DNA from 3 places in the Caproicibacter fermentans genome. Region 3 is predicted to be linked to each of the others. Evidence: riboswitches for the same ligand, from Rfam matches in the RefSeq annotation. Region 3 holds a riboswitch; each other region holds the start of a gene.

Region 1 (4,209 bases), 590 kb from region 3:
GGCCAACGGCACGCTCGGCCGGATTCTGGTTGACGGAGCAAAACAGGTGAAGCTGTTCGGCGAGGAGATCGCCGTCAAGGCACAGATTCATAATTTTAAAGCTCTTTCCGGCCACGCGGACCACAACGGACTTCTGCGCTGGATCGGCGCGTTTACGCAGAAACCCAGACGTGTGTTCGTCGTGCACGGCGAGCAGGAAATCTGCCGTGAGTTTACGGAAAACCTCAACGCCCTCGGCTACCAGGCCTATGCCCCGAATTTCCAGGCCGTTGCGGATCTTTTGAGCAATTCGATTGTGAATGAGGGCGTCGAACCCATGCATGCGAAGGCAAAGGCCAGAAGGGTTCAGGCCGCGTTCGCGCGTCTGGTGGAGGCTGGACGCCGTCTGACGCGCGTGATTCAGGAAAACGAGGGGGGCGCAAACAAGGACCTCGCAAAATTTGCGGATCAGATCAATTCGCTCTGTGACAAGTGGAGCCGCTGAAAGATAACGGAAAATGGCCCGCGCAGTGCGCGGGCCATTTTCTCTGCAGCCTATGTAGCCGGATTTTGAATCATTTGCATCTTAGAAGAAACGTCCTTCTGATTTTCCGCCGTGTTTCCGACATAAATATGGTACTGGTTTTTACCGTGGGCTTTTGAATAATACAGTGCGTGATCCGCTTTTTTGTATAGTTCCCGATATTCCGCTCCGTCTTCCGGATACAGGGACACGCCGACACTGCCGCTGACTCGGTACGAAGAGTCCTCAAGGCGGATTTCGCCGAACAGATTTTTGACCGCGTTCAGTTTTTCCGTTAGGGTGTCGGAGGAGGAATAGTCCTTCATAAACACAAAAAATTCATCGCCGCCGATTCTGCCCACGATATCGGAGCAGCGAAACAGCCCGGACAATTTCTGCGCAACCTGTGAAAGAGCCGTATCCCCCTGAATGTGCCCCAGCGTATCGTTGATCCGCTTGAAATTGTCAATGTCGATCATGATGGCGGCGTGGCGGCCGCTCTTTCCCGTCCCCGCCAGAAAATCCTCAATCAGAGTTTGGGTGAAGCTCTTGTTGTAAATGCCTGTCAAACCGTCTTTGCGCGACTGCTTTAAAATTTCCAGCTCCTGTTTTTTACGCTCGTCAATATTCTTGACGTAACCGATCACTTTCAGCCCGTCACCGGAATTCCCGCTCCGGATGACGGAAGAAGAAACCCATTTTAATGTGCCGGAAGGCAGCCGCTGGCGGTATTCAAGGGTGATCTCGGGGATTTGCGAAGCACGGAAAGTTTCCAGCAGGTTTCGCCGGTCGAAGGTTTGAAAAAATTTCTCTTGATCTTCTTCATAAACGGCATGATCCGCAATGCTGTGAATCATATCGTCAAACATTTCGGTGTTTAAGAATGAAAAAGCTCTTTGATAACCCTCAAGCCCGTAAATCAGACGGTTATGGGTCAAGTCCGCCTCAAAGATGCGTTCGCAGGTTAATTCAAGCGCGGACCTGTATATCTTTTCATTTTCATACAGCTGAATTTGCAGTCTTCGGCTTTCTTTCAATTCTTCCGTTTGATTTTCAACGCAGGTCATCAGACGGTTGAAAGAAACGGACAACCGATGAAAATTATCGTTTTCATCATAACAGGAAAATCGGGCGCGAAAATCACCCCTCATCGCCCGGTTGATCGCATCCAGAAAATCAGAGGTTGGTTTGTCTACATAACGGTACCAGATCGCCAAAAGAAGGACGAGTGAAACCAATGAGGAGAGGATCACGGATTCCGCCGCAATTCTATGGAATCCGTCTGTCAGTAACGCGGTCAGAATTTCGGACAATGAAAAACCTAAAATCAAAAACCAGAACGATTTCCCTTTCACGGAATGACTCCTCCAATCCATCACCGCATGAGAATTTGCGGTGAAAAGTGCAACCGGCTGGCATGCCCTGTCGGGTTTAGCCCCTTGGCTTTGCGTCTCCGTCTTTCGGCGGATTTGCCATTTTACTTATTGGCAGGAACTATTGCATAAGAAAAGTATAAATCACAAAAAGAATCTATGCAATATGTTTTTATCCGGAAAAGATAATTCTGGAGAAATAAACAAATATTTATTTACTCTGTTGGTTAATATTTCCTTTCTGATTTGGAAGTTTTTCTCTTGCCACGGCCAGCATCAGCTTGATCCTGTTTTCCTGGTTGACTCTGGTCGCGCTGGGGTCGTAATCGATTGGAACGATGTTGGAGCGCTCGTCAACGGCTTTGATTTTGTGGATCATACCCTTGCCGCAGATATGGTTCGGCAGACAGCCGAACGGCTGCGCGCAGACGATGTTTTCATAGCCCTGTTCGGTCAGCTCCATCATTTCGGCCGTCAGCAGCCAGCCTTCTCCCATTTTATCACCGTAACCGATAATGTCCTTGACAAGGCTTTTGGTGTGAGTATAAGGAGTCGGTGCAAGAAACTTTGGCTCGGTTTTGACCGCGTCAATCAGAATGTCCTGCATTTTCGTCAGGTAGTTCATCAGTTTTTGCACCACAAATTTTTTCGCCGGGCTTCCCCCGTACAGGCGGATGTCCTCCAGACGGTTGTCCACCTTGAACAGCGCGAAGCCCATAATACCGGGAACGTTGATTTCACAGTCCTGCCCGCGCAGAAATTCCTCCAGATTGTTGTTCCCCAGCGCAGCGTATTTCACATAGATTTCGCCGACGATACCGACTTTGACCTTTGGCGTTTTCCGAACCGGAACGGCGGCGAAATCTTGAACGATCGCGTTCAGGTTTTTCCTTTGTTCTTTCAGAGACAGGCCGCGGCCCCGGTTAAACTGCTCCGAAAGGTCCGCAATCCATTTTTCAACCTTTTGCCCGCTGTCACCCTTATTGATTTCGTAAGCCTCCGTCTGATTGTGCAGCAGCATCAGCGCGTCGCCGTAAACAACGCCTGCGACAAATTTCCGCACCATGGAAAGCGTGATCTGAAAGCCCGGGTTCCGTTCCAGAAACGACAGATTAAGAGAAATCACGGGAACCTGTTCCAGGCCGGCTTTCTTCAGCGCCTTGCGCAGCAGATGGATGTAGTTGGAGGCGCGGCAACCGCCGCCGGTTTGGGTTATAATCAGCGCGGTCTTGTTTAGGTCGTATTTTCCGGAATGCAGCGCGTCAATAAATTGCCCGATGACAAGAAGAGCAGGGTAACAGGTGTCGTTATGAACGTATTTGAGCCCCTCCTGTACGATGTTGGGACCGGTTGTGCTCAGCAGTTCAAAATGATAGCCGCAGTTTTTCATAACATTGACAATCAGCCGGAAGTGAATCGGCGCCATCATCGGACACAGGATGGTGTAATCCTTTTTCATTTCCTTTGTAAACAGAAGACGCCCCTGCTTGTTGTATTTCAGCTTTGCCATAGTCGCACCCCTCACGGTTCCAGAGCGGCGAACAGGCTGCGCAGCCTGATTTTCACCGCGCCAAGGTTTGTGATTTCATCAATTTTGATCTGCGTGTAGATTTTATCGCCCTCTTCCAGAATCCTTCGGACTTCATCGGTTGTAATCGCGTCGACTCCGCAGCCGAACGAAACCAGCTGAACCAGATTCATATCCGGTCTGGAACAGACGTATTTTGCCGCGGCGTACAGTCTTGCGTGATATGTCCACTGGTTTAAAACATCCGTATGTACTTTGCCGACTCTTCGGCTGACGATGTCCTCCGTAATGACGGCGGCGCCCAGACTGACGATCAGCTTGTCGATGCCGTGGTTGATTTCCGGATCCAAATGATAAGGCCGGCCGCTTAGAATAATGATCGGAAGCTTTTCCCGCTCCGCCTGCGCGATCATCTCGTCGCCCCTTTGCCGGACCTGTTCCATGTACCGGTCGTATTCGCCGTATGCCGCTTTCGCAGCGCGCTTCACTTCTCGCACGGTGATGTCAGGAAAGCTTTTTTGCAGAATGGCGTGCATTTTGACCGGGAAGTCGCGCTTGCGGTGAATGCCGACGTAATCGTGAATCAGGTTGCGGCCCTCGAGAGTGCTCATGTTGGCGGCGATCACTTCCGGATAATAGGCGACAACCGGGCAGTTGTAATGGTTGTCGGAGATTCCTTCGTCGAAGTTGTACGACATGCAGGGGTAAAAGATATTCTGAATCCCTTCGTCGATCAGCGCCTGCACATGGCCGTGCATCAGCTTCGCGGGGAAGCAGACGGTGTCGGACGGGATGGTGCTCTGCCC
Region 2 (4,209 bases), 1.5 Mb from region 3:
GTGTTTGAAGGGCCTTGTAGCGATAATCGTCCATGTAAACCTCTGAGGCAATTCTGCCGAATCTGAGATGGTCGGCAATCACGAAGGCATCCACGAAATCGTTCTTGGGCAGATCGGAATAGGCTTCCTTGAACTTTCTGACCTGCTTGGGATTGAGAACATGGATCTTCCGTTGAAACCGTCCCAATCTGCCATCTTCCCGGAGCGCATAAACGAGGCAGTCCCCATAGATGGAGGTGGCCTCAAGGCCAATCATCACGTCGCTGAGCTGCATCGCGGTAAGTGCGGACACAATTCTCTCAGACATCAGTTTAGCACCACCACGGTTGTTCTGCACGGAAAAGCTGCTGTGTTTGGCTCCATCCGGCTTCATGAGGTAAGCGACGTTATTTTTGCTGCTCACATCAATGCCAACGTAAAGTGGATTCAAAAATATCACCTCCCCCACAGTGGGATTTTCAAGTCGGCAGGTTTTAAGATACCCATGATAACCGGAGCATCAGCAACCTCGCGTATTAGAATCATTCCGGAAAAGGCCAATGCGATATCCCTCACTGCTAAAAGGGCGGCCTTGCTTCCGGCAAACAGCTAATGAGTTTGCAGCTAACTTCCGGCTCAGGGGAACAGACTATCTGTGAAGCAGCCTTACGGCCCAACAGGAGGAATTAGAGCTTGTCCCTGCCGACTTGACAGCATTATATCACGGGCATCTCAAAGCCTGCCGGTATTCTATTTTTGGGGCGTTTTCGCCCTACAAAACTTATTATACGAGGAGGTTATTGAATGTCAGATAGTACATGTGATAATTCTTACATTGAGCTGGAAAAGCTCAGCGTTCCAGAGTTGGAATCATTGCTTCAACAGAATTTTGTAGCGACAAATGAGGATAAACTGGACACTGACTATATCATGAAGATCACAGAATTAATTTGTAAGAAAGAGAAAGAATCGTCTAATTATGAAACGGTCAATGTAGATCAAGCATGGAATGAGTTTAAGACTTACTACAATACTCAGGTTGGAAAGACAAATTTATTATATAAAGAAGAGGCTTTGAAGGATAACAAAATTACGCCTGCCGTTGTCCCGTTAGAAAAAAAAAATGCAAAGAAAAAGCAATATACTTTACGCCGTACAGTAATTATGTCAGCAATAGTGTTAGCCTGCTTGATTGCGATGGTATCTATTCCAGTTCTCGGTTATGGTAGTGTTTTTCAGATGATTGGTCATTGGACAGCAGAACAATTTAAATTTGGCCAGACTTCGACATCTTCTGAGCAGGCAAGTTCCGATAAAATTAAAAGTAAATATGCTAGCCTTCAGGACGCATTGCGTCAATATGGAATTAATGCAGCAGTTATACCAAAGGATATTCCTTCAGAATTTAAGTTGCAAGAAGTATGGGTACAGGAATACCCCGAAACTGGTGATGTTGAATTTAGTGCACCATATGTGAATGGAGATGATGACATCGTCATAACAATTATTCAACATAAGGGAGGGATTAATAAGAATTTCGAAAAAGGTGAACAGGACGTCCAAAAATATTTGTCAGGAAATATTGAGCACTATATCTTTCATAATGATGATTTCATCACTGCTGCTTGGTACGTCGGCTCTCTAGAATGCTCTATTAATACGACATTATCCGTTCCTGAGTTAGAAAAAATGATTGATTCTATTTATTAAGGAGGAAAAAAAATGAAAAAGAATAAAATTTTGGCATTTGTTTTCTTACTCGTGTTTACTTTTTCTTTGAATGTTCCGGCTTATGCGGCAGTGCAAGAAAGTCATCAAATCAGTTCATATTCGATAAATGCTTTGCCAGCGTCGAATGGCCGAATAGCAGTCGAGTTTTCAGTTGTTGCAAATTATCAAATGGCACAGATCGGCGCAGAAAGTATAGTAATCTATGAAAATGAAGGTACATATTGGCAATATGTTAAGACCTTTACACAAAGCGACAGTGGAATGACGAGAAGCAATGCTTTCAATTATGGAAATACGATTTACTATAGCGGAACTCCCGGAAGGGAATATAGAGTTTCTGTAACAATATTTGCTAAAGATAGTTCTGGAAGCTCGGATTCTCGGTCAGAGTCTTTCTATGTCACTGTGGTCTAATGCTAAATCTAATAAAAAACGGTAAACGCATATGGGCAAACCTATCTAAAGATAGGGACGCAAAGCCGAGGGTCTAAAGCGCCTTTCAAAGCGTTATGATAGCCGGGCTGCCAAAAACCTCGCAGAGCCTGCCCTTTTTGGGCAGGCTCTTGCCATCTTTTACGGCTTTTGACGGATAATTAGGGCTCTAAATACAAGACTCTCGCCGTATGCAAATGGCGTAAGGAGTTTTGTATGACTATTTGCCCTGATCTTTCCGGGAGGCAGAAATAAAGACGGCGGGTTCCGTACATATCTTCCTCAAATAAATCAGTATGTCAAAGAATCAGCACTTTGCTTTTGGGGGCAAAGTGCTGATTCTTTATTTTCGACAAAATTCCTCCGTTATCGACCTGGATTCATAAAATATTGCCGTGGTCCACCCTCCGATCTGTTTTTGCATTTCAGCAAAACAGATCGGAGGAAAGGACTATGAAAAATTATAAGGAAAACGATTATGCTCTGAATAAGTTCAGTCAAGGCATTGTCTATAAATTTGCGGATCGGATTGTGGAAATCACACTATCGGATTACCTTGCGGAAAACCCCGATAAAACTGAACAGGATTTTTTGGAATTGAAAGCTTTGTCGGATGAAATCTACCACCAGCAAGACGTAACCGAAAATCGGACAAGCCGTCTGAATGTCAGCATCACCGGATTGGAAGAAACGGAACAACTTGCCACGGTATTCCTTGATACGGAGCTGATACATAGAAGCGATGTGAAAAAGGCCGTGAAAGCCGCACAGAAGCTCCTTGAAAGCGGCCTTTTGACAGAGGTGCAAAGGCGGCGGTTCCTATTGCATTTCTATCTAGGGCTGTCAATCCGCCAGATTGCAGACAGAGAGTCCGTACATCAAAGGGCCGTATGGGACAGCTTACAGTGGTCAGCAAAAAAATTAAAAAAATTTTTTAGTGAGTGACTCGTCACCCCCCTCGTTTTTTGACGTTGGGTGAAAGGACCTTTTAGAATTTCCTTTCGCTTGTACGTTGAAAAGTGAATACGGTTGTGATGGGTACTTTACCGGCAGAAACAAGCGACATACCGGGACACGCCAAGACGAGGGCTTTGCCCTCCGAGCGAGAATGTCTGCGGCTGTTACGCTCTGTGGTGGGGCGGATTGCGATAATCCCTGCCGGCGATCATGATACTTCTGCTTTGAACGCTTCACCGCATTGAGCAGCCCGGCAGGACGGCCGGGAAAACGCATCACCCTCATTTGAGAAAGAATGAGGGGCGGCTTTTATGGAGCTCGGCAATACCGGCCGGGACACCTACCACACCTTTGCTTTAGATGCAACCAATCTATCGTAATCTATGGGAGCGATAGAAACCATGCGGCGGAACAGGCTTACAAGTCAGCAGACTTCCAAACCCTTTTCCTGCTTCCGCCGCATTCTTGTGTCGCTCCTTTAGGTAGCAAAGGAGGCTTAAAAGCTATGAACAAACCCGTCTGCATGGCGGATATTCAAAACAAGATTTATGAAGCAGGGCTATTCCGGCCTGAGGAACGCATTGTACTGTCGGCCGGAAACTATGTGCTTTTAGAATACTATTCCGGAAAAACCTACAGTTACCGCATGATAGAATTAACGACCTTAAAGGCAAAACGCCTTTTTTCAAGGCAAAATCCTCTGAACGAAGGCGGCTATCAAAAGGCAATAGACAAAATGCTTTCACAGGCAGCGAACGCGGAAAGAAATGTGCCGCAGCCCAGCGCCGACCGTAGGGCAAGAAATCTTCTGCGTCATATTTTTGTAAGCATCCTGCCAAAACACGGGATGGAATACCGGGAGAATCAGGCCGCCCTCTCGCTGGAAATGCTTCAGGCTTTGCAGGAAAACAAGCTGGCTCTCTGCGAAGCCGAGGTAGGAACGGGAAAAACCCATGCCTACATATTGGCGGTTACAGTCCATAATCTGTTTAGTGAACGCAGGTTGCCAACCATTATATCCACCTCGACCATCGCGTTGCAAAAGGCTTTGACCGAAGAATACATTCCACAGGTTTCCAGAATTCTAATGGAATCGCGGATTATTGATAA
Region 3 (4,209 bases):
GAAATGATATACGCATTCGGCTACAGGCCGCTGCGCTTATGCGCTGGGCACAGCGTTGCGGCGATGATCGGGGATGAGATCGTCCCGCGTGATGCCTGCCCAGTCCTGAAGGCAACTGCCGGTTTTCACGCAATGCGCGTCATGCCGATCTATCAGCAGTGCAGGCTGGCAGTGCTGCCGATGACCTGCGATGGCAAGCGAAAAAGCGCTGCGCTTTTGTCGCAGTACCTTCCGGTTATTCCCTTGCCAATTGAAATGGATAAGTCGGAGGAACGCTTTGCGCAGAACCTGCAAAACATGCATGCTCTCATGAAAAGTATTTCCAAAGAAACGGGCCGCAGGTTCTCCAACCGGAAACTGATTGAATCCTGCAAAAGCATTAATGCGGCACAGCAGGAAGCATATAAACTATACGGCTTGCTCTCATCCGACAATCCGCCTGTCACGGGTTCACAGGTTATGGCTGTGCTGAACAGCTATTGCTATGATACGCCGGAAAGCTGGGCGCAGCACGCGAAAATACTAAATGCCGGACTTTCCCAAAAAGCAGCTGCCATGCAGCCTTTGAAAAGGAAAAAGCCGCGTATCTTTATCGCAGGCTCTCCCATTACATTTCCAAACTATAAACTGCCGTTTTTGATGGAAGGTCTGGGGGCACAGATTGTCGGAGACGAGACGTGTATGGCGGGGAGGCTTTTATATGACCCCGTTGTTCCTGATGAGTACAGTACAGACGGCATCTTACGTGCGCTTACGGCGCGATATGTCTGCGCATGTACGTGTCCGGTATTCGAGCAGACGGACGATCGCCTCAGCAGTCTCACAGAAAAACTGCGTCAGACGAAAGCGGAGGGCGTTATTTATCATATCCTGCGCGGCTGCACGCCTTACGACTTCGAATTGTCCATGGTGGAACAGCTGGCAGATAAGCTTGATATTCCGGTTCTGCGTGTGGAAACAGATTTCTCCGCCGAGGATGCAGAACAGGTAAAAATCCGTCTGGAAGCGTTTGTTGAATTGATAGAACAAAGGAGATAAATACATGGGAAACTATTATGTGGGGCTGGATGCCGGTTCGACATACCTGAAAGCGGCATTGATAAAGGATAACTGTGTTTTAGGCGCTGAACTTCTTCCAACAGGCATCGACTGTGAGGAAACTGCGGCCAAATTGCTGGAAAAGATCTATGCGAGCCAAAGTATCACACGCAATGATATCGCCGTAATCACCGCAACCGGATACAGCAGGCGCAGTATCGGCCTCGCAGATGCCACAATTTCAGAAATCACCGCTCATGCCTGCGGTGTACAATTGACAGCCCCTGAAAACGTGCATCCGCGCTTGATCATTGATATCGGAGGCCAAGACAGCAAGATCATCAGCCTTGGCCCCGATGGACATATCGTTAATTTTACAATGAATGATAAATGCGCCGCTGGAACAGGAAAGTTCTTGGAGGTCGTGGCTGATCTTCTGGAAACTACCATTGATCAGATTGCTTCGCTTGCGAAAGAGAGTACAGACCCCTGTCAAATCAACAGCACCTGCGCCGTTTTCGCCCAGACGGAAGTGATCTCTCTTCTTGCTCAAAAGAAAAGCCGAAGTGATATCCTTGCAGGTATGCATATAGCCATGGCAAACCGTATCGCCAAAATGGCGCGTAAATATAAGTCGGATGGCGATGTGATGATGACCGGAGGCGGCGCTAACAATGATGCTCTTCGATCTGCGTTGGAAGATGAACTGATGTGCGATATTTACAAGGCAAATTATCCGCAGTTCAACGGCGCAATCGGAGCTGCTTTAATTGGCAGGCATAACACTGAAAAAATGCAGGTCCAAATTTCTTAATTTAGCATATAAAATTAAATATCAGAAAAGGCAAACTGACCGAAAGGCAGGGGCATAAAGCCAAGAGTCTAAGGTAAATAAACGTACTATGATAGTCTGGTTGCAAAAAACATATCTTGACTCTGCCACTCCGGATAGAGTCAAGATATGTTTTGATTATGAATGATAAAACTATGACAGGAGTGATATTACGACGGAAATCAAATGGGTATTATGCCCTGTTTGTAATAACAAGACACGTCTAAAAATCCGTGAGGATACAATCCTTAAAAACTTTCCGCTATTTTGTCCTAAGTGCAAACATGAGACACTAATAAATGTACGACATCTGAAAATATCAGTTATCAAAGAGCCAGCCGCTGAGACGCAGAGCCGATAACATGTGAGATTAATCACAGTTATCGGCTCTCCTTGTACATGATCTATAAAGTTGATTGTACTTGTGGTTAAGTTAGTTCAAATACTATCCCTTGTTTTCATGGCGGAGTTCTTTCCAAATACCTCTTGCTGATGCAATAGCAATTTGCTGTTCTTGCTCGTTAGCATCCCGGAACTCCCGAATAAATTGTTCCTGCTCTGGCGTACCAGTTACATCCTCGGGACGAAAAATAAGATCAGCTGGAATACTTAATTCTTGAATGATTTTATAAAGGACCTCAAATGTTGGATTTCGTTTTCCAGTTTCAATGGCAATGATGGTTCTTAAAGAAACTTCTATTTTGTCAGCAAGCGCTGTTTGTGTCATTCCGCGCGATATACGGGCTCCTTGAATGATAGTACCCATTCGCTTCATGTCATAGTGCATTATGTATCACCTCTTATCTAAGTTTAGTAGAAAAAAGATGATTACATAATGTGGTTGTGCGTCATATTTGCATGCAACATATTTCACAAAAATAACAGCCGGACAAGGCAAGAAAAAAAAGACTGCTTTGGCGGGTTATATTAATGCATCCAAAATCAAATGAGTCACCTGCCAAAGCAAACTGAAAGGAGCTTTGGCAGATGTTGTTTTTACTACCAAAATACCACTTTTATAGAAAGGTGGCAGTTTAGCAGATGGCCTGAATATTCTATGGGCAATCTTCCAAGGTAATCGCTTAAAAAAAGTTATTGCTCCATAAGGATAAATTCTAACCTTGCATATGCAAGCTATGACATAATAGTATGTAATTTGTATCAATTTCGACGTACCATGCGGAGGATATTCTGCTTTGGTACGTTTTTTATCTTCTTTTCTCTGGATAAATATTTCTGGTACGTTAGACGCGGTGTGATATAAAGCCCCTCTGCCGCTCCCCTCCATCCTCTGTTTCGATTTGCCCAAGCCTAAAAATCGAAACGGAGGAAAAGAAAATGGTCAAGATCAATCTGCGGGACTATTATCCCGATTTTTATACCACCGACTGCATCATTGAGGTACCGGACGAGGTTGCGGCACTCATGGATTCCTATGAACACGCCGAAGCCGCCTACTATCTGCGGAGATACCGTCATAAGGCGTATTACTCTCTGGATCGCGGCGACGGCATCGAGCGTGACATCCTGTTCGTGTCCCTGTCCCCCTGCGAAATCTATGAGCGCAAAGTGACGGCTGAGCAGCTTCACGCTGCCATCGCCGCCTTGCCGGATAAGCAGGCCAAGCGCATCTATGCTCATTACTTCTTGGGAATGAGCAAAAGTGCCATTGCTAAGGCAGAAGGGGTAAATAAAAGTCAAATCTCACGTTCTATCAATAAGGCGCTGAAAAATATGGAGGCAGTCCTCAAAAATTTCATTTAAGGGAGCAACTTTTGCCCTGAAGATGAAAAGGCTTATGAGGGATATGTTTTTATTCTTCGCTGAACCTTGAAAATCGAATAAGGGACAAGCCGGATACATACCGCAAGCAGCGGCATACAGGGAGCCGGACGGCGGGCGCGCCACGATCTTTCCTTACGCGGGAGAGGGGATGATTGATTTTCAGCGTAACGGAAAGGGAGCGAAAAACATCAGCGCCGTAAGCAGAACAGCGTCTTTCAGACGCAGGGCGGCTCTGCGGCAAGCATCTGTATGCAATGAAACTTCCGTTCAGTCACAGTCCGAGGCGTGCAGAGCCAAATTTGGAATTTGGCTCGAAACCGCTCGCAGGCAATGAGAACGGCCCGCCATCAGAATGGGGGGAGGTGCGATTCCTATGGTAACAGGTACGCCGCCTGTTCGTCCGGAATGTCTGTAAACATAAAAAGCAAATCGAAACAAGGGGACAGCCGCGCCGAAACGCGCCAGCCGTATGACTGCTCTATCTTATAATCGGCGCGGCTGTCATTTTTATATGGGTATGGTTTGGAATGGAGGTGTCTCTTTATGGAGCAAGC

What was found. A riboswitch is a leader RNA that binds a small molecule or an ion and turns the genes downstream of it on or off. The one in region 3 is predicted to bind cyclic di-GMP.
Region 1: another riboswitch for cyclic di-GMP. It lies ahead of HCR03_RS19095 (sensor domain-containing diguanylate cyclase); the one in region 3 lies ahead of HCR03_RS16260 (cysteine-rich KTR domain-containing protein).
Region 2: another riboswitch for cyclic di-GMP. It lies ahead of HCR03_RS08700 (RNA polymerase sigma factor sigma-70 region 4 domain-containing protein); the one in region 3 lies ahead of HCR03_RS16260 (cysteine-rich KTR domain-containing protein).

The regions. Positions count from the first base shown of each region.
Region 1 is NZ_CP060286.1:3,856,057-3,860,265, forward strand. Features, by position in the region: gene HCR03_RS19090 (MBL fold metallo-hydrolase RNA specificity domain-containing protein) at 1-484, shown strand, start outside; gene HCR03_RS19095 (sensor domain-containing diguanylate cyclase) at 535-1,857, opposite strand; cyclic di-GMP riboswitch class I at 1,903-1,986, opposite strand; gene HCR03_RS19100 (2-hydroxyacyl-CoA dehydratase) at 2,087-3,385, opposite strand; gene HCR03_RS19105 (acyl-CoA dehydratase activase) at 3,397-4,209, opposite strand, start outside.
Region 2 is NZ_CP060286.1:1,754,077-1,758,285, forward strand. Features, by position in the region: gene HCR03_RS08685 (IS110 family RNA-guided transposase) at 1-430, opposite strand, end outside; gene HCR03_RS08690 (DUF4367 domain-containing protein) at 784-1,689, shown strand; gene HCR03_RS08695 (hypothetical protein) at 1,702-2,124, shown strand; cyclic di-GMP riboswitch class I at 2,149-2,239, shown strand; gene HCR03_RS08700 (RNA polymerase sigma factor sigma-70 region 4 domain-containing protein) at 2,596-3,087, shown strand; gene HCR03_RS08705 (ATP-dependent DNA helicase) at 3,605-4,209, shown strand, end outside.
Region 3 is NZ_CP060286.1:3,270,992-3,275,200, reverse strand. Features, by position in the region: gene HCR03_RS16270 (2-hydroxyacyl-CoA dehydratase subunit D) at 1-1,038, shown strand, start outside; gene HCR03_RS16265 (acyl-CoA dehydratase activase) at 1,043-1,852, shown strand; cyclic di-GMP riboswitch class I at 1,872-1,960, shown strand; gene HCR03_RS16260 (cysteine-rich KTR domain-containing protein) at 2,040-2,231, shown strand; gene HCR03_RS16255 (helix-turn-helix transcriptional regulator) at 2,316-2,657, opposite strand; gene HCR03_RS16250 (sigma-70 family RNA polymerase sigma factor) at 3,209-3,634, shown strand; gene HCR03_RS16245 (hypothetical protein) at 4,199-4,209, shown strand, end outside.